2 regions of the Streptomyces sp. NPDC048353 genome follow, and region 1 is predicted to be linked to the other one. Evidence: riboswitches for the same ligand, from Rfam matches in the RefSeq annotation. Region 1 holds a riboswitch; the other holds the start of a gene.
What was found. A riboswitch is a leader RNA that binds a small molecule or an ion and turns the genes downstream of it on or off. The one in region 1 is predicted to bind ZMP and ZTP.

Region 1 (11,467 bases):
GACACCGCCGACGCCACCGCCGAGACCCTCCGCGCGGCCCTGAACGACCTGGTCACAGATCCGGAACGCCTGGACCGATCCGTGCAGTTGCAGGCCGCCGCCCGGGCCGAGGGCGGCACCTCGCGCGCTGCTGACCTCATCGAGGACATCCTGGCCGCCAACGAGGACCTCGCGCCCTGACAGCTCCTCCAGTCAGCCGAGCAAGGGTTCCGGGCCCTTCCGGCCCGGCCGCGGACGTGGGCCACTGACCTGCCCGCCACAGCGGAAGTGATCAAAAAGGCCCCCGGGCCATGCGCCGATCATGTGCCGATCACGCCCCGATCCCCCGGAAGTCGGGCGGCGAGCGGCGGGGTAGCGGCGGGCCATGGGCGGGGTGGCCGGCCGGAGCTCGGGGACGTCAGCCCTGCGCTTGCGTCGGCGTCGGCGGCGTCGGCAACGTTAGGATAACGGCCCCGTCCTCGGTGATGGCGATCGTGTGCTCGCTGTGTGCCGCTCGACAGCCCGTCGCGCTTCGGAGCGTCCAGCCATCGGCGTCGACGACCAGTTCGGCGGTGTCGGCCATGACCCACGGCTCCAGCGCCAGCAGGAGTCCGGGGCGGAGTTTGTAGCCGCGGCCGGGTCGCCCGGTGTTCGCGACGTGCGGGTCCTGGTGCATCGTCGATCCGATGCCGTGCCCTCCGAATTCAGTGTTGATCTTGTATCCGGCCTGCCCGAGGACGGTGCCGATGGCGTGCGAGATGTCGCCGATGCGGGCTTCGGGGCCGGCGGCGGCGATCCCCGCGGCCAGTGCGCGTTCGGTCGCCTTGATCATCGCGATGCTCTCCGCGGGCTGCGCGTCGCCGACGACGAAGCTGATGGCGGCATCGGCCGCGACTCCCCGCCGGGAGACGGCAAGGTCGAGTGTGAGCAGGTCACCGTCGGCGAGCGTGTAGTCGTAGGGGCGTCCGTGGAGCACCGCATCGTTGACGGCCGTGCAGATGTAGTGGCCGAACGGGCCGCGCCCGAAGGACGGCGCGTAGTCGACGTAGCAGGACGAGGCCCCCGCCTCGACGATCATGGTCTTGGCCCACCGGTCGATGTCCAGGAGATTCGCGCCGACCGCGCTCCGGCCCTTCAGTGTGTGCAGGATGTCTGCGACCAGAGCGCCCGCGTCTCGCGCCCGGGCCAGCTGGGCGGGGTTCAGAATCTCGATCATGTGCCGCTTCTCTCCATGGAACCAATAACTATACCGGTAAAACTATACCGGTATTTAAATGGTGCCTGAGTGTCCGTCGGCAGGGTGATCGACCCTCTGGTCGCCTCCTCGCATCAGCCGGTCAGAGGAGCGGGGCCGTGAGCTTGCGGTCCCGCTCCGGGGTGTCGCGTGCGCCGTGGGCGGCGAGGCTGCAGGCCACCGTGTCGGAGCCGAGGAGATAGCTGGTGCGGTACGGGTACTGGACGAAGGTGGTCCAACGGGTGCCGAGCGGCTGGTCGGCCGCCTTGCGGCGCAGCGGCTCCCGGCAGAGCCGTGCCGCCGATTCCCGTACGTCCCGGTCCGAGAGGAGGTCGCCGGTCAGCCTCAGCACGGTGACGAGCTGGGCGTCGTGGGGGCGATGGCAGGCGCGCCGGGTGACCGTGCCGGGCGCGGACCGGTCGAAGTCGAAGCACTCACCCGCCCGGAGCCGGTCGTAGGGCAGGGCGGACGGCGCGGGGTCGGGGCGGCGCTCGGGGCGCCTGGTCGCCGTCGAGGCGGAGGGCGACACCCCGGAAGGGGCCGAGGCCGACGACGGTGCCGTGGCAGAAGCCGTGGCCGAGGGGGCGGCGGGGGAAGCGGAGGGCGAGGCGGGGGCGGTGGGCGAGGGCCGGCGCGTGGCGATCCCGCCCAGCGGGGCGGGCTCCTGCGCGCCGGCCTGCGTCGTCCGATCGGTCCGGCCGGCCGCGTCGGCCCGGCCGGCCTTCGCGTCCCCCGGCGGCGTTCGGCCACCCGCGTCACGGCTCACGACCAGCGCGGCCGCCGCCAGGGCGACCGCGAGGACGAGCAGGACCGGCAGGAAGAGGTTCCGCAGGGGCGACGAGGGGTCGGCGGAGAACGGGGCCATACGGACCAGGGTCACCCGAGAACGGCCGGCTCGCCTACTCTGCGGGCAAGTTGCAGCAGGTCTCGTACAGAACCGTGACAATCACTCCCCGCGCCACGACTGTTCACGTCGTCGTCTCTGTGCTATCGAACGCATCCCCCACCAGCGCGGGTCGCAGGGCGTCAGCGCCTCGGCGTTCGCGGCCCGGGCTTGCGCGTGACGGTGCCGGAACCGCCCCCGCCGCCGGCGTCGCGGGCCCGGCGGGACTTTCCGGACGCGCCCTAGAGGCCCAGCTGGCGTTCGGCGGCCTCGACCGTCTGGGCGAGGAGGACCGCGATCGTCATGGGGCCCACTCCGCCCGGGACCGGGGTGATCAGGGAGGCCCGTTCGGCGGCGGACGCGAAGTCGACGTCGCCGACGTTGCCCGGGTTGTAGCCGGCGTCGATGACGACCGCGCCGGGCTTGATGTCCTCGCCCTTGAGGAAGTTCGGCTTCCCGACCGCGGCGACCAGGACGTCCGCCTCGCGGACGACGGAGGGGAGGTCGGTGGTACGGGAGTGGCAGTACGTCACGGTGGCGTCGCGGCCGAGCAGGAGCAGGCCCGCGGGCTTGCCCAGGATCGCGGAACGGCCGACGACGACGGCGCGCTTGCCGCTCAGAGCGACCTCGTACGCGTCGAGCAGCCGCATGATCCCGCCGGGCGTGCAGGAGACGAAGCCGGGCAGTCCGAAGCCCATCGCCGCGAACGAGGCCATGGTGACGCCGTCGACGTCCTTCGCGGGGGCTATCGCCTCGAAGGCGGCGCGCTCGTCGATGTGCGGGCCGACGGGGTGCTGCAGGAGGATGCCGTGGACCTCGGGGTCCTCGGAGAGCGCGGTGATCGCGGCGACCAGTTCCGCCGTCGTGGTGGAGGCGGGCAACTCCACGTGGCGGGAGCGGATTCCGGCCTTCGCGCAGCGGTTCTGCTTCATCCGTACGTAGGTGACGGAGGCCGGGTCCTCGCCGACGAGGACGGTCGCGAGGCAGGGCGTGACGCCGGTGCGGCGGGTGATCTCGGCGGCGCGGACGGCGGTCTCCTCGACCGTACGGCGGGCGAGCGCGGTGCCGTCCATGAGGGCGGCGGTGCTGCTGGGGGTAGCGCTGACACGGGACACAAGCCACTCCTGGGCGTCATCGAGAACACGGTCGATCGCCCAGGCGCACGGCAGCGCGGTTCCGCGCGGGTGCGCGGTGTCCACGGAGCCGCTCCCCGGTGGTGATCCACCTCAAGCGCCAGTCACGGCCCGCGCCCACTCTACGCGAGGGCCCCGGAACGGCTCCGTGCCAGGCGCTCGACCCCCCGCCGAACCCCTCGACATCACGCCGAAGCAGGGCCCCTCGCCTCTCCGCACGTCCGCCCCGGGAATGCGCAAGGTGAGACGTAACAATGCGTACATTGACGGGGAACGGGCCTGCTGCCAGGATCCTGCTTGTGAGCCAGTCCGAGGATTTCGTAGCGCGCCTGCACGTCGATCTGCGACGCCAGGCCAGCGCCATCTGTGCCGCCTGTCGATAGACCCCGCGGCCCCTTTCCTCTCCTCCCATGCCCCGGCCCGACCGGGCAGGTGAACGCTCGCGGGACCGCACGTCCGTACTCCGTCATAGCTCATGTCCCGCCCGGAACAGCCCGCATCGCGTCAGGCGTCCCACCCGTGCGCGCCTCGTGAACGACGGCGCGCACCGCGCCCCGCGGACTCCCGTGTGACAGGACATTCCGACGGTTGAATTCCCCCGAATTCCGTCGGCCCCTTACTGCCGTTTTTCGTCTATCCCCGCACCGGCACACCTCGGGCGATTTCCCCTGCCCTTTTTCGCGCCCCGGCCGATTCCTTCGTTCAGCACCTCCGATCCCGAACAGGACCTTCCATGGCCCCGACCGCATCGACCCGACGACAATTCCTCACCCTTCTCGGCCTGTCCGCCGCCGCCGTCGGCTGCGGCACGGCCCTGGGCGGCGGTTCCTCCACCACGGGGCAGACCAGGACGCTCCGTTATCAGGGGTGGGCGGGCACGGTCACCCTGCCGGAACTGGCCGCGGACCTCGGCTATCTGGAGGACGTGAAGCTGGAGTGGGTCGGCAACACCATCAGCGGTCCGCAGGACATCCAGTCCGCGGCCACCGGCCAGACCGACTTCGGTGGCGCGTTCAACGGCGCCGTGGTCAAGCTCGCCGCGAACAACAGCCCCGTCAAGGCCGTCATCAGCTACTACGGCGCCGACAAGCACGCGTACAACGGCTACTACGTCCTCGCCGACAGTCCCCTCCGCTCGGCGCGTGACCTGCCGGGCAAGAAGGTCGGGATGAACACCCTCGGCGCCCACGCCGAGGCGATGCTCGACATCTACCTACGACGCGCCGGCCTGTCCGCGGCGGAGGCGGGCAAGGTCGAACCGCTGGTCGTGCCCCCGGTCAACACCGAGCAGTCGCTGCGCCAGAGGCAGATCGACGTGGCCGTGCTCGGCGGCATCCTGCGTGACAAGGCGCTGGCCACGGGCGGCATACGGCCGCTGTTCACGGACTTCCAGCTGCTCGGGGCGTTCAGCGCCGGCACGTTCGTGATGACGGACCGCTTCCTGGAGCGGAATCCGGACACGGCAAGGACGTTCGTCACCGGAGTGGGCAAGGCCATCGAGTGGTCCCGAACCACCCCCCGGGCCGAGGTCGTCGCCCGGATGACGGAGATCGTCGAGAAGCGCGGCCGCAACGAGGACAGCACGCCCCTGAAGTACTGGCAGTCCTTCGGTGTCGCCGAGAAGGCGGGGCTGATCACCGGCAAGGAACTCCAGCTGTGGATCGACTGGCTGGCCGAGCGCGGGGACATCGACCGGGGCCGCGTGAAGCTCGCGGATCTGTACACCAACGAGTTCAACGCCGCCGCCGGCACCCGGTGGCCGTCCGCCGCCACCTCGGCCCCGGCCGCTCAGGGAAGGAGCTGATCCCCCGTGACACAGCCCACCGCCGCCCCGCCGAAGATCGCTTTCGAGGGCGTACGCAAGACCTTTCCGCTCAAGGGCGGGAGCACGGAACTGGCCGCGCTCGACGGCGTGGACCTGGAGATCGCGGCCGGCGAGTTCGTCGTGGTCGTCGGCCCCAGCGGCTGCGGCAAGTCGACGCTCCTCGACCTGCTCGCCGGTCTCACCCGCCCCGACGGCGGCCGGGTCCTCCTGGACGGGGAACCGGTGACCGGGCCCGGCCTCGACCGCGGCATCGTCTTCCAGCAGTACGCGCTGCTGCCCTGGCGCACCGCGCAGGGGAACGTCGAGTTCGGCCTGGAGGCGACCGGGGTCCCCCGGCGCGAACGCGCCCGCCGGGCCCGGGAGTTCCTCGATCTGGTCGGCCTCTCCGGGTTCGAGTCGCGGCACCCGCACGAGCTGTCGGGCGGGATGCGGCAGCGGGTGGCGATCGCCCGCAGTCTCGCGTACGACCCCGACGTCCTGCTGATGGACGAGCCGTTCGCCGCGCTCGACGCCCAGACGCGGGAGTCCCTCCAGGACGAACTGCTCCGCATCTGGGAGCGCACCGGCAAGACGATCGTCTTCATCACGCACGGCATCGAGGAGGCCGTCTACCTGGGCGGCCGGGTGGCGGTCATGACGTCCCGGCCCGGCCGCATCAAGCAGGTGGTGCCGATCGAGTTCACCTCCCGCACCGCGACGGACGACCTGCGCTCCAGCCCCGAGTTCGCACGCCACCGGCACGAGATCTGGTCCCTGCTGCACGACGAGGTGGCCAAGGCCCAGCAGGAAGAGAAGGAAGGTGTCACCGTATGAGCCCCGCGACCGGTACGCGCACCCCCACCGAGCAGTCCGTGACCCCGACCGACACCACCGCCCCGACCGCGGCGACCGGCCCGACCGAGACCGCCGACACCGCCGCCCCGACCGTGGCCGCCGGGACAACCGGCCCGACCGAGACCGCCGAGACCACCGGCCCGACCGTGGCCGCCGGGACAACCGGCCCGACCGAGACCGCCGAGACCACCGGCCCGACCGTGGCCACCGGCCCGACCGTGGCCGCCGGGACGGCCGAAGCGGTGGCCGAGGCGGCGGCGGACGCGGTCTCCACGCCGCGGAAGGCCGCGGCGGCGGGAGCCCTCCGCGCGCCGCACGGCGGGGCCGCTGCCGCACGGGCCACCGGACGCCGCGCGGTCCGCCTCCTGCGGACCGCCGCCGTCAAGTCGGTGGCGGTCCTCGGGCTCCTCCTGCTCTGGGAGACCGCGCCCCGCCTCGATCTGGTCGACCGCACCTTCCTGCCGCCGTTCAGCGAGATCGCCACGGCCTGGTGGCAACTTGCCGCCGACGGGCAGCTCGCGGAGAACACCGGGGCCAGCCTGACGCGGTCGTTCAGCGGCTTCGGCATCGCCGTGGCCGTGGCCGTCCCGCTCGGCCTGCTGATCGGCTGGTACAAGCCCGTCGCGAACGTCCTCGGCCCGCTGCTGGAACTCTTCCGCAACACCGCCGCGCTCGCCCTGCTCCCGGTCTTCGTCCTGCTGCTCGGGATCGGCGAGACGTCCAAGATCTCCATCGTCGTCTACGCCTGCACCTGGCCGATCCTGCTCAACACCATCAGCGCCGTACGCCATGTCGATCCGACGCTCCTGCGGCTGGCGAAGTCGATGGACCTGTCGGCGCCGCGCCTGTTCCAGAAGGTGATCCTGCCCGCCTCGGTGCCCGTCGTCTTCACCGGCATCCGGCTGGCCGGAGCGGTGTCCATCCTGGTGCTGGTCGCGGCCGAGATGATCGGCGCCAAGGCCGGGCTCGGCTATCTGATCAACGCGTCGCAGTACAACTTCGCGATCCCGCAGATGTACGCGGGGATCATCACCATCTCGGCCATCGGCGTGGCCTTCAACCAACTCCTCGTGGCCGTGGAGCGACGGCTCAGCTCCTGGCGCCTGCCCGCCTGACGGCCCGCCCCGCCATCCCGCCCCGTAAGGGCCGCGCGCCCTCCCCTCTCACGCCTAGGACCACCATGCCCGCCACACCCCCGCCCCGCCGGCTGCACCTCAACGCCTTCCTGATGAACGCCGGCCACCACGACGCCGCCTGGCGGCACCCGCTGACCCAGCCGGAGCGGGTCACCGACCTCGCCTACTTCCAGCAGCTCGCCCGGACCGCCGAGCGCGGCAGACTCGACTCGATCTTCTTCGCGGACGGCCTGGCGCTGTGGGGCAACGTGCGCCACAACGCGCTCGGCGGCTTCGAGCCGCTGACCCTGCTGTCCGCGCTGGCCGCGGTGACCGAGCGCGTCGGCCTGATCGCCACCGTCTCCACCACCTTCAACGAACCGTTCCACACCGCCCGCAAGTTCGCCTCCCTCGACCACATCAGCGGGGGCCGTGCGGGCTGGAACATCGTCACCTCCGGGACGGTGAACGAGGCCCGCAACTTCGGGCAGGAGGAACACCTCGAGCACGGCCTGCGCTACGAACGGGCCCGGGAGTTCGTCGAGGTTGCCACCAAGCTGTGGGACAGCTGGGAGGACGACGCGATCCTGCTCGACCGCGAGCGCGGCCTCTACGCCGACACCGACAAGGTGCGGGAGATCGACCACCGCGGTCCGTACTTCGGTGTCCGGGGTCCGCTGAACGTGCCGCGCTCCCCGCAGGGCCACCCGCTGCTCGTGCAGGCCGGGTCGTCCGAGGACGGCAAGGAGTTCGCCGCCCGGTACGCCGAGGCCGTGTTCACCGCGCAGCAGACACTCGCCGACGGACAGACCTTCTACAAGGACCTCAAGAGCCGGCTGGCCCGCTACGGCCGCGACGAGAACGCACTGAAGATCCTCCCCGGCATCTGCCCCGTCATCGGATCCACCGAGGCGGAGGCCCGCGCCCTGGAGCGGGAGCTGACCGACCTCCAGGTGCCGGAGTACGGGCTCGCCCAGCTGTCGGGGATGCTCGGCACGGACCTGACCGGACTGCCCCTGGACGGTCCGTTGCCCGACCTGCCCGAGGAGCGGGACATCAACGGCAACAAGAGCCGCTTCACGCTCGTCGCCGAACTGGCCCGGCGCGACGGCCTGTCACTGCGCGCACTCATCGCCCGGCTCGGCGGCGGTCGCGGCCACCGGGTCTTCGCGGGGACACCCGAGCAGATCGCCGACCAGCTGCAGGAGTGGTTCACCGAAGGCGCGGCCGACGGCTTCAACATCATGCCGCCGCACCTCCCGGGCGGGCTCGACGACTTCGTCGACCAGGTCGTCCCGATCCTCCAGCGTCGGGGCCTGTTCCGTACGGAGTACACCGGCCGCACCCTCCGCGACCACTACGGGCTGCCGCGGCCCGCCAACCGGCTGGCCGCCGGCGCGTAGCACACCCGACCCCACCCCCCACACCCCAACGCCGCTGCGTCGCACCCACCACCGCAGCCCCCGTGAAAGGACACCGCACCCATGACCACCAGCAGCACCGCGTTCGACATCCGGAGGATCGGCGGCCGGATCGGCGCCGAGATCCTCGGCGTGGACCTCTCCGGCGAGCTCGCGCCCGCCGTCGTGGCCGAGATCGACTCGGCACTCCTCGAGCACAAGGCGCTCGTCTTCCGGAGCCAGAACCTGGACGACGCCGGCCAGCTCCGCTTCGCCGCCCTCTTCGGCGAGCTGACCAGCGCGCACCCGACCGTGCCGTCCGTCGACGGTCAGCCGGGCATCCTGCCCGTCGACGGCGAGGAGGGCGTCCGCGCCAACCGGTGGCACACCGACGTCACCTTCGTCCGTACGCCCCCGAAGGCGTCCACGCTGCGGGGCATCGTGGTCCCGCCCTACGGCGGCAACACCCTGATCGCCGACTCGGGTGCCGCGTACCGCGATCTGCCCGAGCCGCTGCGCGAGCTGGCGGACCGGCTGTGGGCGGTGCACACCAACGACTACGACTACGCCGCGCCGAAGAGCGAGAAGGCGGCCGAGCACCGCAAGCGGTTCGTGTCCCGGAAGTACCGCACCGCCCATCCGGTCGTCCGTGTCCACCCCGAGACCGGGGAGCGCGGTCTCTTCATCGGCGGCTTCGCGCAGAGCATCGTCGGTCTCGGCCCGTCGGACTCCCGCGACCTGCTGCGCATCTTCCAGTCGTACGTCACCCGTCCGGAGAACATCGTGCGGGTGGTGTGGGCGCCCGGCGACGTCGTCCTCTTCGACAACCGCATCACCCAGCACTACGCCCCGGACGACTACGGCGACCTGCCCCGTCTGCTGCACCGGGTGACGGTCGCCGGTGATGTCCCCGTCGGCGTCGACGGCGAGCGCAGCCGGGTCCTGGAGGGCGACGACGCCTCCCACTACACGCCCGCCGCGGCCTGAGAGAACACCGTCGCCGGGCGGGGCTCCGCGCCCCGCCCGGCGACGGTGTGCGCGCCGCCCCTCAGGGCTCCTGCCACAGGGTGGTCGGGGCCTCTTTGCGTACGACCGGGGCGATCTCGTCGGCGAAGCGGCGCAGTTGCTCGATCTGTTCCGGCAGGGCCAGCCCCGAACCGTCGACGGTGACCGACTGCAGGTCGTGGCGGTAGGCCTGGTGGAAGCCGAGGATCTTGTCGATGATCTGCTGCGGGCTGCCGATGAGGTGCGGGCCGTCGGCGACGGCCTCCTCGACGGTGCGGAACGGCGTGTTGTATCCGGGCCTGCCCTCGAGCCTCGGATCGTACGTCTGCCGGACCCGCGCTTCGTAGTAGTCCTTGAAGCGGGCGACGGCCTCCTGGGTCGTGTCCGCGATGAAGAGCCCGCCCGAACCGGCGCCGACGTAGGCGGTGCGCGGATCGTGCCCGTGCGCCTCGAACCGCTCCCGGTAGTGGTCGATGAGGCGGGCGTACGCCCGGCGGGGCTGGATGGCGTTGGCGCTGAAGAGCGGATCGCCGTGCTCGGCGGCGAGTTCGGGCGAGTCGAGGCTGGTGGCCGAGCCGTGCCAGACGCGCGGCGGCCGGCCGCCGTAGGGGCGGGGAACGGTCGTGACGTCCTTCAGTGGCGCGCGGAACCGGCCGTGCCAGCTGACGTTCTCCTCGCGCCACAGCCGGCGCAGCAGCCGGTACTTCTCGGCCTGGTACTCCCACTGGAGCTTTTCGTCGAGCCCGAAGAGGTCGAAGTGGCCCTTCTCGGCTCCCTTGCCGATGACGAGCTCGATCCGGCCGCGGGAGAGCTGGTCGAGGGTGGCGTAGTCCTCGGCGACCCGGACGGGATCCAGGACGGCCACGACGGTGACTCCCGTGAGCAGCCTGATGCGGGTGGTACGGGCGGCCAGGGCGCCGAGCAGGACCGTGGGGCTGGAGGAGAGGAAGGCGCCGGCGTGGCGCTCTCCGACGGCGTACGCGTCGAAGCCGAGCTCCTCGGCCACGACGCCGGTGTCGACGACGTCGGCGAGCCGGTCGGCGGCGGACCCGAGGGCGCCGGTCAGCGGATGCGCGGCGTGGCCGACGATGGTCAGGACCTGGAATCTCACGTGGGACCTCCGGAGCGGAGTGGATCGGGGCGGGGTGGGTCGGGGCGGGGAAGCGGGACGCGGTCCTGGCCCGCGGCGCGGGGAGGCGGGGCGCCGCGACGGCCTTCGGGACGACGCGCGAAGAGGGCGAAGCGCGGAGGCCGGCGCCTGGAGGGCGCCGGCCGGGTGCGGGGGTCGACCGGATGCGGGGGTCGACCGGGTTCACGGTCGCTTGTGCTCGGGAGGGTTGACGCGCGAGGTCTCGATCGCGGAGGGGCCGGTGCCCCACTTCTCGAGGATCCGGGCGTAGGTGCCGTCCTCGATCAGCTGGTTGACGGCGGCCTGGAAGGCGGGGGTGAGCGGGGAGCCCTTCTTGAACGCGAAGCCGACGTCGAGCCGGTGGAACTCGCCGAGGAACGCGGTCTGCGAGGCGGGCTGGGCCGCCTGGTGGCGGAGGCCGTTGATGGTGGACATCACCACGTCGATCCGGCCCTGCTGCAGGGCGGTGACGGTGGCGCCGTTCTCGGAGTACACCTTCACGTCGTACGGCTTCTTGCCGGCCTTGGCGCAGACGCCCTTCTGCTCGGCGAGCGTGGTCTCGAAGGTGGTGCCGGCCCCGGTTCCGATGGTGAGCCCGCACAGCTGGGTGAGGTCGGTGACCTTCGTCCCGAGGGCGGTGTTGCCCTTGCGGACCGCGAAGCCCTGGCCGTCGTTGACGTAGGTGACGAAGTCGATGGTCTTCAGCCGCGCGGCGGTGACGCCGAAGTTTCCGGTGCCGAGGTCGTACTTCCCGCTGCCGAGGGCGGGCAGGATCGTCTCGAACGAGGCGATCTGGCGCTCCAGGCGGATGCCGAGGACCTTGGCGACGGCGTCGGCGAGGTCGATGTCCTGACCGGCGGGCGGCTTGTCGGAGCCGTTCGGGTAGTAGGCGCCGGGCGGGAAGCCGACGCTGCTGCCGACCCGCAGGGT
Region 2 (11,467 bases), on a different contig from region 1:
GTCGGCGACCTGGAGGATCGGGTACGTGAAGAGGCCGACGGTGGCCCGGTCGGCGCCCTGCTTGGCGGACTTGTCCTTGAACTGGGTCATGCGGGAGGCCTCGCCGAAGCCGGTGAGGCAGTTCATGACCCAGCCGAGCTGGGCGTGCTCGGGGACGTGGCTCTGGACGAAGAGCGTGCAGCGCTCGGGGTCGAGCCCGGCGGCCAGGAGCTGGGCGGCGGCGAGCCGGGTGTTCGCGCGGAGCTCGGCGGGGTCCTGCGGGACCGTGATCGCGTGCAGGTCCACCACCATGTAGAAGGCGTCGTGGGTCTCCTGCAGCGCGACCCACTGACGAACCGCACCGAGGTAGTTGCCGAGGTGGAACGAGCCTGCGGTGGGCTGGATTCCGGAGAGCACACGGGGAGGAACAGAGGCCATGTCCCACATTCTCTCAGGTGTCGGAGGCGATCCCGGACTACCGGAGCGCGGAAGGCGGGAGGAGGCCGATCGCGGCCGATGAGACGTTGGCCACAGGCACCGGTCCGGGGCCGTCGGAGGGGTGGCACGGGGCGGGCGCCGGGGCGGACGGGCGGGGGCCGCGGGGCGGGCGCCGGGGCCGAGGAGGGGCTCGCGCCGAGTCCCCCGCCGGTCCCGGCGTCCGTGGGTCAGACCGGGAGGCCGGGGGCCGGGTGGGCGGCCATCAGTTCGGCGACCTCGGCACGGATCGCGCGCAGGGCGTCCTCGTCACCGGAGCCGGCCGCCGCGACCCCGCGGTCGATCCAGGCGGCGACCCGCGCCATGTGCTCCGTGCCGAGGCCCCGGGAGGTGAGCGAGGGGGTGCCGATCCGGATGCCGGAGGGGTCGAAGGGCTTCCTGGGGTCGTAGGGAACGGTGTTGTGGTTGACGACGATCCCGGCCCGGTCGAGGGCCTTGGCGGCGATCTTGCCGGGGACGTCCCGGGAGGTCAGGTCCATCAGGATCAGGTGGTTGTCGGTGCCCCCGGAGACCAGGTCGAAGCCGCGGGCGAGCAGCGCGTCGGCGAGGGCCCCGGCGTTCGCGACGACCGCGTGCGCGTAGTCGCGGAAGGACGGCCGGGCGGCCTCGCGCAGGGCGACGGCGATGGCGGCGGTGGTCTGGTTGTGCGGGCCGCCCTGGAGGCCGGGGAAGACCGCCTTGTCGAGGGCCTTGGCGTGCTCCTCGCGGGACAGCAGCATGGCGCCGCGCGGGCCGCGCAGCGTCTTGTGGGTGGTCGTGGAGACCACGTCGACGTGCGGCACCGGAGAGGGGTGCGCGCCGCCCGCGATGAGCCCCGCGATGTGGGCGACGTCGGCGACGAGCACCGCGCCGGCCTCGCGGGCGATCTCGCCGAAGGCGGCGAAGTCGATGGTGCGGGGCAGCGCCGTGCCGCCGCAGAAGATCAGCTTGGGGCGCTCCTTGAGGGCGAGCTCCCGGACCTCGTCGAAGTCGACGAGCCCGGTGTCCCGGCGTACGCCGTACTGCACGCCCCGGAACCACTTCCCGGTCGCGGAGACGCCCCACCCGTGGGTGAGGTGGCCGCCCATCGGCAGGGCCATGCCCATGACGGTGTCGCCGGGCGCGGCGAAGGCGAGGTGGACGGCGAGGTTGGCCGGGGAGCCGGAGTAGGGCTGGACGTTGGCGTGGTCGGCGCCGAAGAGGGCCTTGGCGCGCTCGACGGCCAGGGTCTCGACGGGGTCGATGTTCTGCTGGCCCTCGTAGTAGCGGCGGCCGGGGTAGCCCTCGCTGTACTTGTTCTGCAGGACGGTGCCCGAGGCCTCGAGCACGGCCGGGGAGACGTAGTTCTCGCTGGGGATGAGCCGCAGGGTCTCGGCCTGCAGGCGCTCCTCGGCGCCGACGAGCGCGGCGAGTTCGGGGTCGGCGGCGGCGAGGGCGGGGTGCGGGGAGTGTGCGTTCACGGCGTTCCTCCGGGGCGTTCGGCGGTCCCGGGGCGCCGCGGCGACGCGCGGCGCCACACGGGAAGGGTCGGTTCCCGTGGTGCCCAGGCGGGCGGCACCTCGTGTGTCTGCCGCGCGCGGATCCACCGGGGTCGCTTCCCCGTACGCCAGTCGCCGCGCGTGCCCCGAGCGTAGCGGGCGCGCCGTCGGGCAGGTTTCCTCGTCCGGCATCCGAGCGACGATAAGAAAGGGGCACACCCACCCCCGGGCCGCAGGACGAACGGAGACCCCGTGTCGAGGACGCAAGACGCGATCGCTTCCGCGGAGGCGCACAGCGCACACAACTACCACCCCCTGCCCGTCGTCATCGCCTCGGCGGACGGCGCGTGGATGACCGATGTGGAGGGACGCCGCTATCTCGACATGCTCGCCGGATACTCGGCGCTCAACTTCGGGCACGGCAACCGCCGGCTGATCGACGCCGCGCGGGCCCAGCTGGAGCGGGTGACGCTCACGTCACGGGCGTTCCACCACGACCGGTTCGCGGAGTTCTGCGCGGGCCTCGCGGAGCTGTGCGGCAAGGAGATGGTCCTGCCGATGAACACGGGCGCGGAGGCGGTCGAGACGGCCGTGAAGACCGCGCGGAAGTGGGGGTACGAGGTGAAGGGCGTGCCGGACGGGCACGCGAAGATCGTGGTCGCGGCGAACAACTTCCACGGCCGTACGACGACGATCGTCAGCTTCTCCACGGACCACGAGGCGCGGGACCACTACGGCCCGTACACCCCCGGGTTCGAGATCGTGCCGTACGGGGATCTGACGGCGATGGAGGCGGCGGTCACCGCCCACACCGTCGCGGTGCTCCTGGAGCCGATCCAGGGCGAGGCGGGGGTGCTGGTCCCGCCGGCCGGATATCTGCGCGGGGTGCGGGAGTTGACCCGCTCGCGGAACGTGCTGTTCATCGTGGACGAGATCCAGTCGGGGCTCGGCAGGACGGGGCGGACGTTCGCCTGCGAGCACGAGGACGTGGTGCCGGACGTGTACCTCCTGGGCAAGGCGCTCGGCGGCGGTGTCGTCCCGGTCTCGGCGGTGGTGGCGGACCGTTCGGTGCTCGGGGTGTTCCGGCCGGGTGAGCACGGCTCGACGTTCGGCGGCAATCCGCTGGCGTGCGCGGTGGCCCTGGAGGTGGTGGCGATGCTGCGGACGGGCGAGTACCAGCAGCGCGCGGCCGAGCTGGGCGAGCACCTCCACGCCGAGCTGGGGCTGCTGGTGGGCGGCGGCGCGGTGGACGCGGTGCGCGGGCGCGGGCTGTGGGCGGGGGTGGACGTCCATCCGTCCCTGGGCACGGGCCGGGAGATCTCGGAGAAGCTGCTGGAGCGGGGGGTGCTGGTGAAGGACACGCACGGTTCGACGATCCGGATCGCTCCGCCGCTGGTGATCGGCAAGGAGGACCTGGACTGGGGTCTGGAGCAGCTGCGGGCGGTCCTGTCGGGCTGAGCCGAGCCGAGCGGCCCGGAGCCGGAGCGTCGTACGGCATCCGCCGGGAGCGGGTGCCGTACGACTCCGGTGAGCGGCAGGGTCGGACGGCTCCGGTGACCGGCAAAGTCGTACGGCTGCGGTCGTACGGCTCCGGTGGCGGGTGCGTCGGACGGGTCAGAGGATGACGTGCGGCAGGAAGCGGGCGTACTCGTCCGTCACCAGGCCCGCCGACTCGCGGATGCCGAGCCCCGCCGCCTCGTCCTCGACGACCCACGCGCCGAGCACGACCCGGTTGCCGTCGAAGTCGGGCAGCGCGGCGAGTCCCTGGTAGCAGCAGGGGTCCTCGCGGACGGCGGGCGGGGCGCCGGGCTCGTGGATCGTGACGCCCGCGCCCTCCCGGCCGAGGAGCGGCTTGGCGACGTAGCCGCCGTCCGCGGCCAGTTCGCGGGGTCCGTCGAGATACGCCGGCAGCAGGTTCGGGTGCCCCGGGTACAGCTCCCACAGGACCGCGAGCAGCGCCTTGTTGGACAGCAGCATCTTCCAGGCGGGCTCGATCCAGCAGGTGCTGCCCGTGCCGCCGCCGTTGTCGAGGGTGTCGAGGACGTAGGGGCCGAAGCGGTCGGTGGTCAGCCACTCCCACGGGTAGAGCTTGAAGCAGCTGCGGATGAAGCGGAGCCGGTCGTCGACGAAGCGGCCCGACAGCCGGTCCCAGCCGATACGTTCGACGGACAGGGCCTCGGTATCGAGCCCCGCCTGCTGGGCGGTCTCGCGCAGGTACGCGACCGTCATCAGGTCCTCGCCCAGTTCGTCCCCGTCGGAGTGGACGAAGTGCACCGGGCTGCCGGGCGGCAGCAGGGACGCCTGCCGCTTCCAGGCGTCGACGAGCCGCTCGTGGAGGGAGTTCCACTGGTCGGCGCCGGGGAAGCGCTCCTCCATCCAGAACCACTGCGGGCTCGCCGCCTCCACGAGGGAGGTGGGGGTGTCGGCGTTGTACTCCAGCATCTTCGCCGGGCCCGTGCCGTCGTAGCGCAGGTCGAAACGGCCGTAGAGGGAGGGGAGTTCGGCGCGGCGGCGCCAGGACTCCGCGACGAGGGCGATCAGGCGCGGGTCGGTCATCCCCAGATCGGCGAAACGGTTCTTCTCGACGATGTGGGCCGCCGCCGCCAGGCACATGGCGTGCAGCTCCTCGACGACCTCCTCCAGGGCCTCGACCTCGGGCAGGGTGAAGGAGTAGTACGCGCTCTCGTCCCAGTAGGGGCGCAGGGAGCCGTCGGGGTAGCGGGTCAGGGGGTAGACGAGCCCCTGCTCCTCCACGGTCCGCTGCCAGTCCGGCCGGGGTTCGATGGTGTGCCGTTCCATGGGGCCGGGTCAGCCGCCGCCCGAGCCGGAGCAGCCGAAGCCGCCGGAGTCGACGGCGGTCTTGTCGAAGCTGCCGCCGCTGACCTTGCCGCTGCTGACGCTGCCGCCGTAGTAGTACGTGCCGCGGGTGGTGCCGCCGCTGCCTCCGTCGCACTCGTAGCTGGGCAGCTTCTCCCGGGTCAGCGGGTCCACGCACCGCTTGTCCGGTTCCGATCCACAGGAGGTGATCGTCGCCGCGAGCACCCCCATACCGCCGAGCACCACCGTGCTCGACCTCAGCCTGCGCATGTCCGTCCTCCCCGTCGCCTGTCGCGACCGCACAGTCTAGGCCCGCGTCCGAAACCCTCCACACCGGCTCCGCCCACCCCTTACGGCATCCCCCTAGGCCCCCTAGGGAAGCACCCGGGAGAGCGCGGCCAGCGCGCCCGCCCAGGCGCTGTCCGGCGGGGTCGCGTAGCCGACGACCAGGCCGTCCAGGGTCGGGGTGACCTCGGGGTGGCGGAAGCGGTCGACGCCCAGCAGGGCGAGGCCCTGCCAGGCGGCCGAGCGCAGGACGTCGGGCTCGGAGCCCGGGGGGAGTTCGAGGACCGCGTGAAGGCCGGCCGCGATGCCGCTCACCCGCGTGGCCGGGGAGTGCGCGGCCACCGCCTCCACCAGCTGGTCGCGGCGCCGGCGGTAGCGCAGCCGCATGGCCCTGACGTGCCGGTCGTACGCCCCGGAGGCCAGGAACTCCGCGAACGTCAGCTGCTCCAGCGAGCTGGACACCCAGTCGACGGCCCCCTTGGCGGCCACCACCTCGTCGACCAGGCCCTCCGGCAGCACCATCCACGCCAGGCGCAGGCCGGGGGCGAGGGACTTGCTCGACGTGCCCAGGTAGACCACCCGCTCGGGGTCGAGGCCCTGGAGCGCGCCGACGGGCTGGCGGTCGTAGCGGAACTCGCCGTCGTAGTCGTCCTCCAGGACGAGCCCGCCCGAGGCCCGCGCCCAGTCGACGACGGCGGCGCGCCGGTCGGGCGTGAGCGCCCCGCCGAGCGGGAACTGGTGGGCGGCGGTCAGCAGGACCGCGCCGACGTCCTTCATCGCCGCCAGCTCCTCGGTCCTGGTGCCCCGTTCGTCGAACGGGAGCGCCGGGAGCCGCAGTCCCGCGCCGGTCAGCAGGTCCCCGTGCACGTCGAGTCCGTACGACTCGACCGCGACGGCCCGCACCTGCCGGGCGCGCAGCACCTGCCCCATGAGCATCAGGCCGTGCACGAACCCGGAGCAGACGACGATCCGCTCGGGCCGGGCGTACACCCCGCGGGCCCGGGCGAGGTACTCGGCGAGCACCGTCCGCAGCTCGATCCGCCCGCGCGGGTCGCCGTAGCCGAACGCCTCGTTCGGCGCGGCCGTCAGGGCCCGCCGGGAGGCCTTGAGCCACTCGGCGCGGGGGAAGGAGGCGAGATCGGGCACGCCGGGCTTCAGGCTGTACGTCGGCCGGGCGGTGGGCGGCCGGACGGCGGGCGTCCGGGCGGCGCCGGGGCGAGCGCCGGGGGCGGGCGGGCGGCGGGGGACGGACCGCCGGGCCACCCTCGTCCCGGAGCCCTGCCGGGCCGTGAGCCAGCCCTCGGCGACCAGTTCGGCGTAGGCGTCGGCGACGGTGTTGCGGGCCACCCCGAGGTCGACGGCGAGCGCACGCGACGAGGGGAGCCGTACGCCCGCCTCCAGTCTGCCGCTGCGGATCGCCTCCCGCAGGGCGTCCATCAGCCCCGTGCGCAGCGTGCCGCCACGGAGTTCCAGATGCAGGTCGGCACCGAAAGTGGCCCGGTCTTCCGCCATGGAAATGGACCATACTCCCCGGCCACCCCGCTCGTACGGTGACGGTATGACGACCTCGATGACACACGACTCCGCGCAGACCGAGTACGCCCACGAGCACGCGCCCCGGCTCTCGCTCGCCGAGCGGGTCCCGGAGTTCCACCGGGCGATGGTCCGGCTCGACGCGGCCGCCGCGCAGGGGCTGGACCCCACCCTCTTCCATCTGATCAAGATCCGCGCCTCGCAGATCAACCACTGCGCGTTCTGCGTCGACATGCACGCCAAGGACGCGCTCGCGGCGGGCGAGTCGGTCGAGCGGATCGTCCAGCTGTCCGCCTGGGAGGAGTCGCGCCACTTCTACACCGAGCGCGAACTCGCCGCGCTGGCGCTGACCGAGGCCGTCACCGTCCTCACCGACGGCTTCGTCTCCGACGAGGTGTACGCGCGGGCGGCGGAGCGGTTCGACGAGACCGAACTCGCCCGGGTCATCGCCGCGATCGCCGTCATCAACGCCTGGAACCGCATCGGCGTCGCCACCCGGATGACGCCGGGCCACTACACGCCCGGCCAGTACGGGAAGTGAGCCGCGCACCGTACGGGACGTGACCCGTGGCCCTGAGGGGCGGGCGCGGGCGGGCCGGGGCGTGAGCGGGAACGGCACGGCGCCCCCGGCCGTGAGGGCCGGGGGCGCCGTGGTGGTGCGAGGTGCGTGGACTCAGATGAGGCCCAGCTCGCGCACCGCGTCGCGCTCCTCGGCCAGCTCCTGGACCGAGGCGTCGATGCGGGTGCGGGAGAACTCGTTGATGTCCAGGCCCTGGACGATCTCGTACTTCCCGTCCTTGCAGGTGACGGGGAAGGAGGAGATGAGGCCCTCCGGCACGCCGTACGAGCCGTCCGACGGGATGCCCATGGAGGTCCAGTCGCCCGCGGCGGTGCCGTTGACCCAGGTGTGGACGTGGTCGATGGCGGCGTTGGCGGCCGAGGCGGCCGAGGAGGCGCCACGGGCCTCGATGATCGCGGCGCCGCGCTTGGCGACGGTCGGGATGAAGGTGTCGGCCAGCCACTGCTCGTCGGCGACGACCTCGGCGGCGTTCTTGCCGGCGATCTCCGCGTGGAAGATGTCCGGGTACTGGGTCGCCGAGTGGTTGCCCCAGATGGTGAGGCGCTTGATGTCCTCGACGGAGGCGCCGGTCTTCGCCGCCAGCTGCGAGAGCGCGCGGTTGTGGTCCAGGCGGGTCATCGCGGTGAAGCGCTCGGCCGGGACGTCCGGGGCCGCCGCCTGGGCGATCAGGGCGTTGGTGTTGGCCGGGTTGCCGACGACGAGGACCTTGATGTCGTCCGCGGCGTGGTCGTTGATGGCCTTGCCCTGCGGCTTGAAGATGCCGCCGTTGGCCGCGAGCAGGTCGCCGCGCTCCATGCCCTTGGTGCGGGGGCGGGCGCCGACGAGGAGGGCCACGTTGGCACCCTCGAAGCCCTGGTTCGGCTCGTCGAAGATGTCGATGCCCTTGAGCAGCGGGAAGGCGCAGTCGTCGAGCTCCATGGCGGTGCCCTCGGCGGCCTTGACGCCCTGCGGGATCTCGAGGAGGCGCAGCTTGACCGGCACGTCCGCGCCGAGCAGGTGGCCGGAGGCGATGCGGAAGAGCAGCGCGTAGCCGATCTGGCCGGCCGCGCCGGTCACGGTGACATTCACGGGAGTGCGGGTCATGGCGATCTCCGTAAGACAGCTGGCGGTGGGGGTCCCTGCCCCTGGTGTCGGATACCTCTCTTGATCGATCGGTGTCTCGACGTGAAGAGATATCCAGCGGTCAGGCTATCCGACCCGGGCCCCGGTCAATCCCCGACCCCTTGTGGTCCGGCTCACTGCCACCCGGTCGTGTCGGCCCGCCGGGGCCGCGCGGACACCCGGCCCACGGGCGCTCCGGTTCACGAGCCGATCCGGTTCGCGTGCCGGACGTACCGGAATGGTCACCTCCGTGCCACAGGGCCCGGGCTGCTCTTGAAGCACCCTTGGCACGTACATGACCCTTGATCACAGACGGCGCCCGTCCTCCCTCGGGGGAGAGGACGGGCGCCGTCGTCTGTCGTACCGGTGGTCCGGGCCGTGGGGCCTGGGGCCTAGGTGATCGTCAGATGGAGGATGTCCTCCAGGAACGGGATCTTCAGCCAGGGGCCCGGCTGCACCATGAGCGCCAGCAGCACGATGAGGGTGCCCATCAGGCCGTACGTGACCATGTCGGTGAACCGGGAGCGGACGGCCAGCATGCCGACGGAGGGCAGCGCGCGGCGGAGGGCGGCGCCCGTGAGCAGGGCGGCGCCGACGAGGATGGTGCCGATGCGGGACGACTGCGGGAACAGCTCGGTCCCGACGACGAGCAGGCCGAGCGCGGCGACACCGAGGACCGTGAGCAGCGGCCACTGACGGGCCGGCGCGGGGGCGTCCCCGGGCGCGGCCCGCCCGCCGCCCTCGGGCCGGGCGGTGTCGGTGGTCATGGCGGGCGGCCGCCGCGTCCTGCCTCCGGCGGCGGTCCCCTCGGCGCCGGCGGTGGTCTCGGCGCCGGCGGTGGTCTCGGCGCCGGCGGTGGTCTCGTCGCCGGCGGTGGTCTGGTCGCCGCCCCCGGCCGTGGCGCCGGCGGCGCCCTCGGTCTCGGCCGCTTCGGGGCCTGCGGGTCCGGCCGGCTCCGTCGCCTCGGGTCCGGACGTCTTCGTGCCCTCGGCGGGTCCGGCCGGCTCCGCCGCCTCGGTGGCGGGCGTCTCCGTGCCCTCGGTCTCGGCCGCTTCGGGGCCTGCGGGTCCGGCCGCCTCCTGCGCCTCGGGTCCGGGCGTCTTCGTGCCCTCGGCGGGTCCGGCCGTCTCCTGCGCCTCGGGGGCGGCCGGCTTCTCGCCGCCAGCGGGTCCGGCCGGCTTCTCGCTGCCGGCGGCAGCCGTGGCCGGGCCGTCGGCTGCGGGGGCCCGGCCCGCGGGCGGGGCCTCGGGCCTGTCCGGGGCCTCGTCCCGGGCCGAGGCCGGGGGCCCGTCCGGGGCGGGTGTGCGGGCGGCGGTCATCGTCAGAGGGCCGCGGCCGCGCGCTCGGCGGCCTCGACGACGTTGACCAGGAGCTGCGCCCGGGTCATCGGGCCCACGCCGCCCGGGTTCGGGGAGATCCAGCCGGCGACCTCGGCCACGCCCGGGTCCACGTCGCCGACGATCTTGCCCTCGCCGTCGCGCGAGACGCCGACGTCGAGCACGGCCGCGCCCGGCTTCACGTCCTCCGGCTTGATGAGGTGCCCCACGCCGGCCGCCGCGACGATGACGTCGGCCCGCCGCAGGTGCGCGGCCAGGTCCTTCGTCCCCGTGTGGCACTGCGTCACGGTCGCGTTCTCCGAGCGGCGGGTCAGGATCAGCGGCATCGGACGGCCGATCGTGACACCGCGCCCGACGACCACGACCTCGGCGCCCTTGATCTCCACGCCGTGCCGGCGCAGCAGCGTGATGATGCCGTTCGGCGTGCAGGGCAGCGGCGCGGGCTCGTTCAGCACGAGGCGCCCGAGGTTCATCGGGTGCAGCCCGTCCGCGTCCTTCGCCGGGTCCATCAGCTCCAGGATGCGGTTCTCGTCGATGCCCTTGGGCAGCGGGAGCTGGACGATGTAGCCCGTGCACGCCGGGTCGTCGTTGAGCTCCCGTACGACGGCCTCGATCTCGTCCTGGGTGGCGGTGGCGGGCAGTTCGCGCTGGATGGAGGCGATGCCGACCTGCGCGCAGTCGCGGTGCTTGCCCGCGACGTACTTCTGGCTGCCCGGGTCGTCGCCGACCAGGATCGTGCCGAGGCCGGGGGTGACCCCCCGCTCCTTCAGCACCGCCACCCGGGCGGTCAGATCGGACTTGATCGCGGCTGCGGTGGCCTTGCCATCGAGAATCTGGGCGCTCATGCGGCCATCCTCCCGGATGACCCCTCCCTTGTTCCAATTCACCGGTGACGGACCCGGCCGCCGAACCTCCGGTACCGATCATGAGGTTGCATTCGCACAACTCCCGTGTATTCCGACTGGACAAAAAGTCGACGTTGCGACGACGATGATCCGCGCAGTGCCGCGGCAGCGCAGGGGGGCGGACCGCTCAGCTTTGTGATGTTCCTCCGCTCGGACCGCACCGTCCCCGCATCACCCCCACGGAGGAAACCCCGTCATGAGCTTCGGCGACCCGAACAACCCGTACGGCCAGCAGCCCCAGCAGCCGCCCCAGGGCCAGCCGGGCTACGGCTACCCCCAGCAGGCCCCCCAGGGCGTTCCGCCGCAGGGTGTGCCGCCGCAGTACGGCTACCCCCAGCAGCCCGCCCAGCCCTCGCCGTACGGCGCGTACCCGCAGGCCCCGCAGATGGGGCAGGCGCCGATGGGTTACGGCGGCATGCCGCCGCTGGCGCACTGGGGCTGGCGCGTCCTGTCCCGGCTGATCGACACCGTCATCGTGGTCGGCCCGTTCTATCTGCTGTCCGGCATCGGCGCGGCGGTCGGCGGCAGCGAGTCCAGCGGTCTGGCCACGGTCCTCGGCCTGATCGGGTTCGTCTACCTGATCTTCATGTTCTTCTTCCAGATCTACAAGGAAGGCTCCACGGGCCAGACCATCGGCAAGCGCGCGGTCGGCACCCGGACGCTGCGCGAGGCCGACGGCGCTCCGCTGGGCTTCGGCATGGCGTTCGTCCGGCAGCTGGCGCACTTCCTCGACGGCATCGCCTGCTACATCGGCTACCTGTGGCCGATCTGGGACGCGAAGAAGCAGACCTTCTCCGACAAGGTGTGCAGCACGGTCGTCATCAAGCAGAACGGCTGACCGCCGCCGCTGCCCCGCACGTGGAAGGGCCCCCGGTTCACGGACCGGGGGCCCTTCCGCGTCCACCGGGCCCTTCGCCCGCCGTTCGCCGTTCCTGCTCGCAAACGACACGCGCACGGCCGGGCGGTGCGGCGGCCGGT

Region 2: another riboswitch for ZMP and ZTP. It lies ahead of ACZ6RC_RS07920 (serine hydroxymethyltransferase); the one in region 1 lies ahead of ACZ6RC_RS23065 (bifunctional 5,10-methylenetetrahydrofolate dehydrogenase/5,10-methenyltetrahydrofolate cyclohydrolase).

What each region holds. Positions count from the first base shown of each region.
Region 1 is NZ_JBVJGU010000006.1:250,709-262,175, forward strand. Features, by position in the region: gene ACZ6RC_RS23050 (macrolide family glycosyltransferase) at 1-180, shown strand, start outside; gene map (type I methionyl aminopeptidase) at 398-1,195, opposite strand; gene ACZ6RC_RS23060 (hypothetical protein) at 1,317-2,078, opposite strand; gene ACZ6RC_RS23065 (bifunctional 5,10-methylenetetrahydrofolate dehydrogenase/5,10-methenyltetrahydrofolate cyclohydrolase) at 2,339-3,169, opposite strand; ZMP/ZTP riboswitch at 3,242-3,347, opposite strand; gene ACZ6RC_RS23070 (putative leader peptide) at 3,484-3,612, shown strand; gene ACZ6RC_RS23075 (ABC transporter substrate-binding protein) at 3,963-5,033, shown strand; gene ACZ6RC_RS23080 (ABC transporter ATP-binding protein) at 5,040-5,867, shown strand; gene ACZ6RC_RS23085 (ABC transporter permease) at 5,864-7,003, shown strand; gene ACZ6RC_RS23090 (LLM class flavin-dependent oxidoreductase) at 7,069-8,406, shown strand; gene ACZ6RC_RS23095 (TauD/TfdA dioxygenase family protein) at 8,488-9,390, shown strand; gene ACZ6RC_RS23100 (LLM class flavin-dependent oxidoreductase) at 9,452-10,519, opposite strand; gene ACZ6RC_RS23105 (ABC transporter substrate-binding protein) at 10,721-11,467, opposite strand, start outside.
Region 2 is NZ_JBVJGU010000002.1:543,902-555,368, reverse strand. Features, by position in the region: gene trpS (tryptophan--tRNA ligase) at 1-417, opposite strand, end outside; gene ACZ6RC_RS07920 (serine hydroxymethyltransferase) at 645-1,913, opposite strand; ZMP/ZTP riboswitch at 1,988-2,077, opposite strand; gene rocD (ornithine--oxo-acid transaminase) at 2,184-3,389, shown strand; gene ACZ6RC_RS07910 (glutathionylspermidine synthase family protein) at 3,546-4,730, opposite strand; gene ACZ6RC_RS07905 (hypothetical protein) at 4,740-5,018, opposite strand; gene pdxR (MocR-like pyridoxine biosynthesis transcription factor PdxR) at 5,121-6,545, opposite strand; gene ACZ6RC_RS07895 (carboxymuconolactone decarboxylase family protein) at 6,592-7,107, shown strand; gene ACZ6RC_RS07890 (malate dehydrogenase) at 7,240-8,229, opposite strand; gene ACZ6RC_RS07885 (DUF3017 domain-containing protein) at 8,640-9,566, opposite strand; gene ACZ6RC_RS07880 (bifunctional methylenetetrahydrofolate dehydrogenase/methenyltetrahydrofolate cyclohydrolase) at 9,569-10,429, opposite strand; gene ACZ6RC_RS07875 (RDD family protein) at 10,686-11,327, shown strand.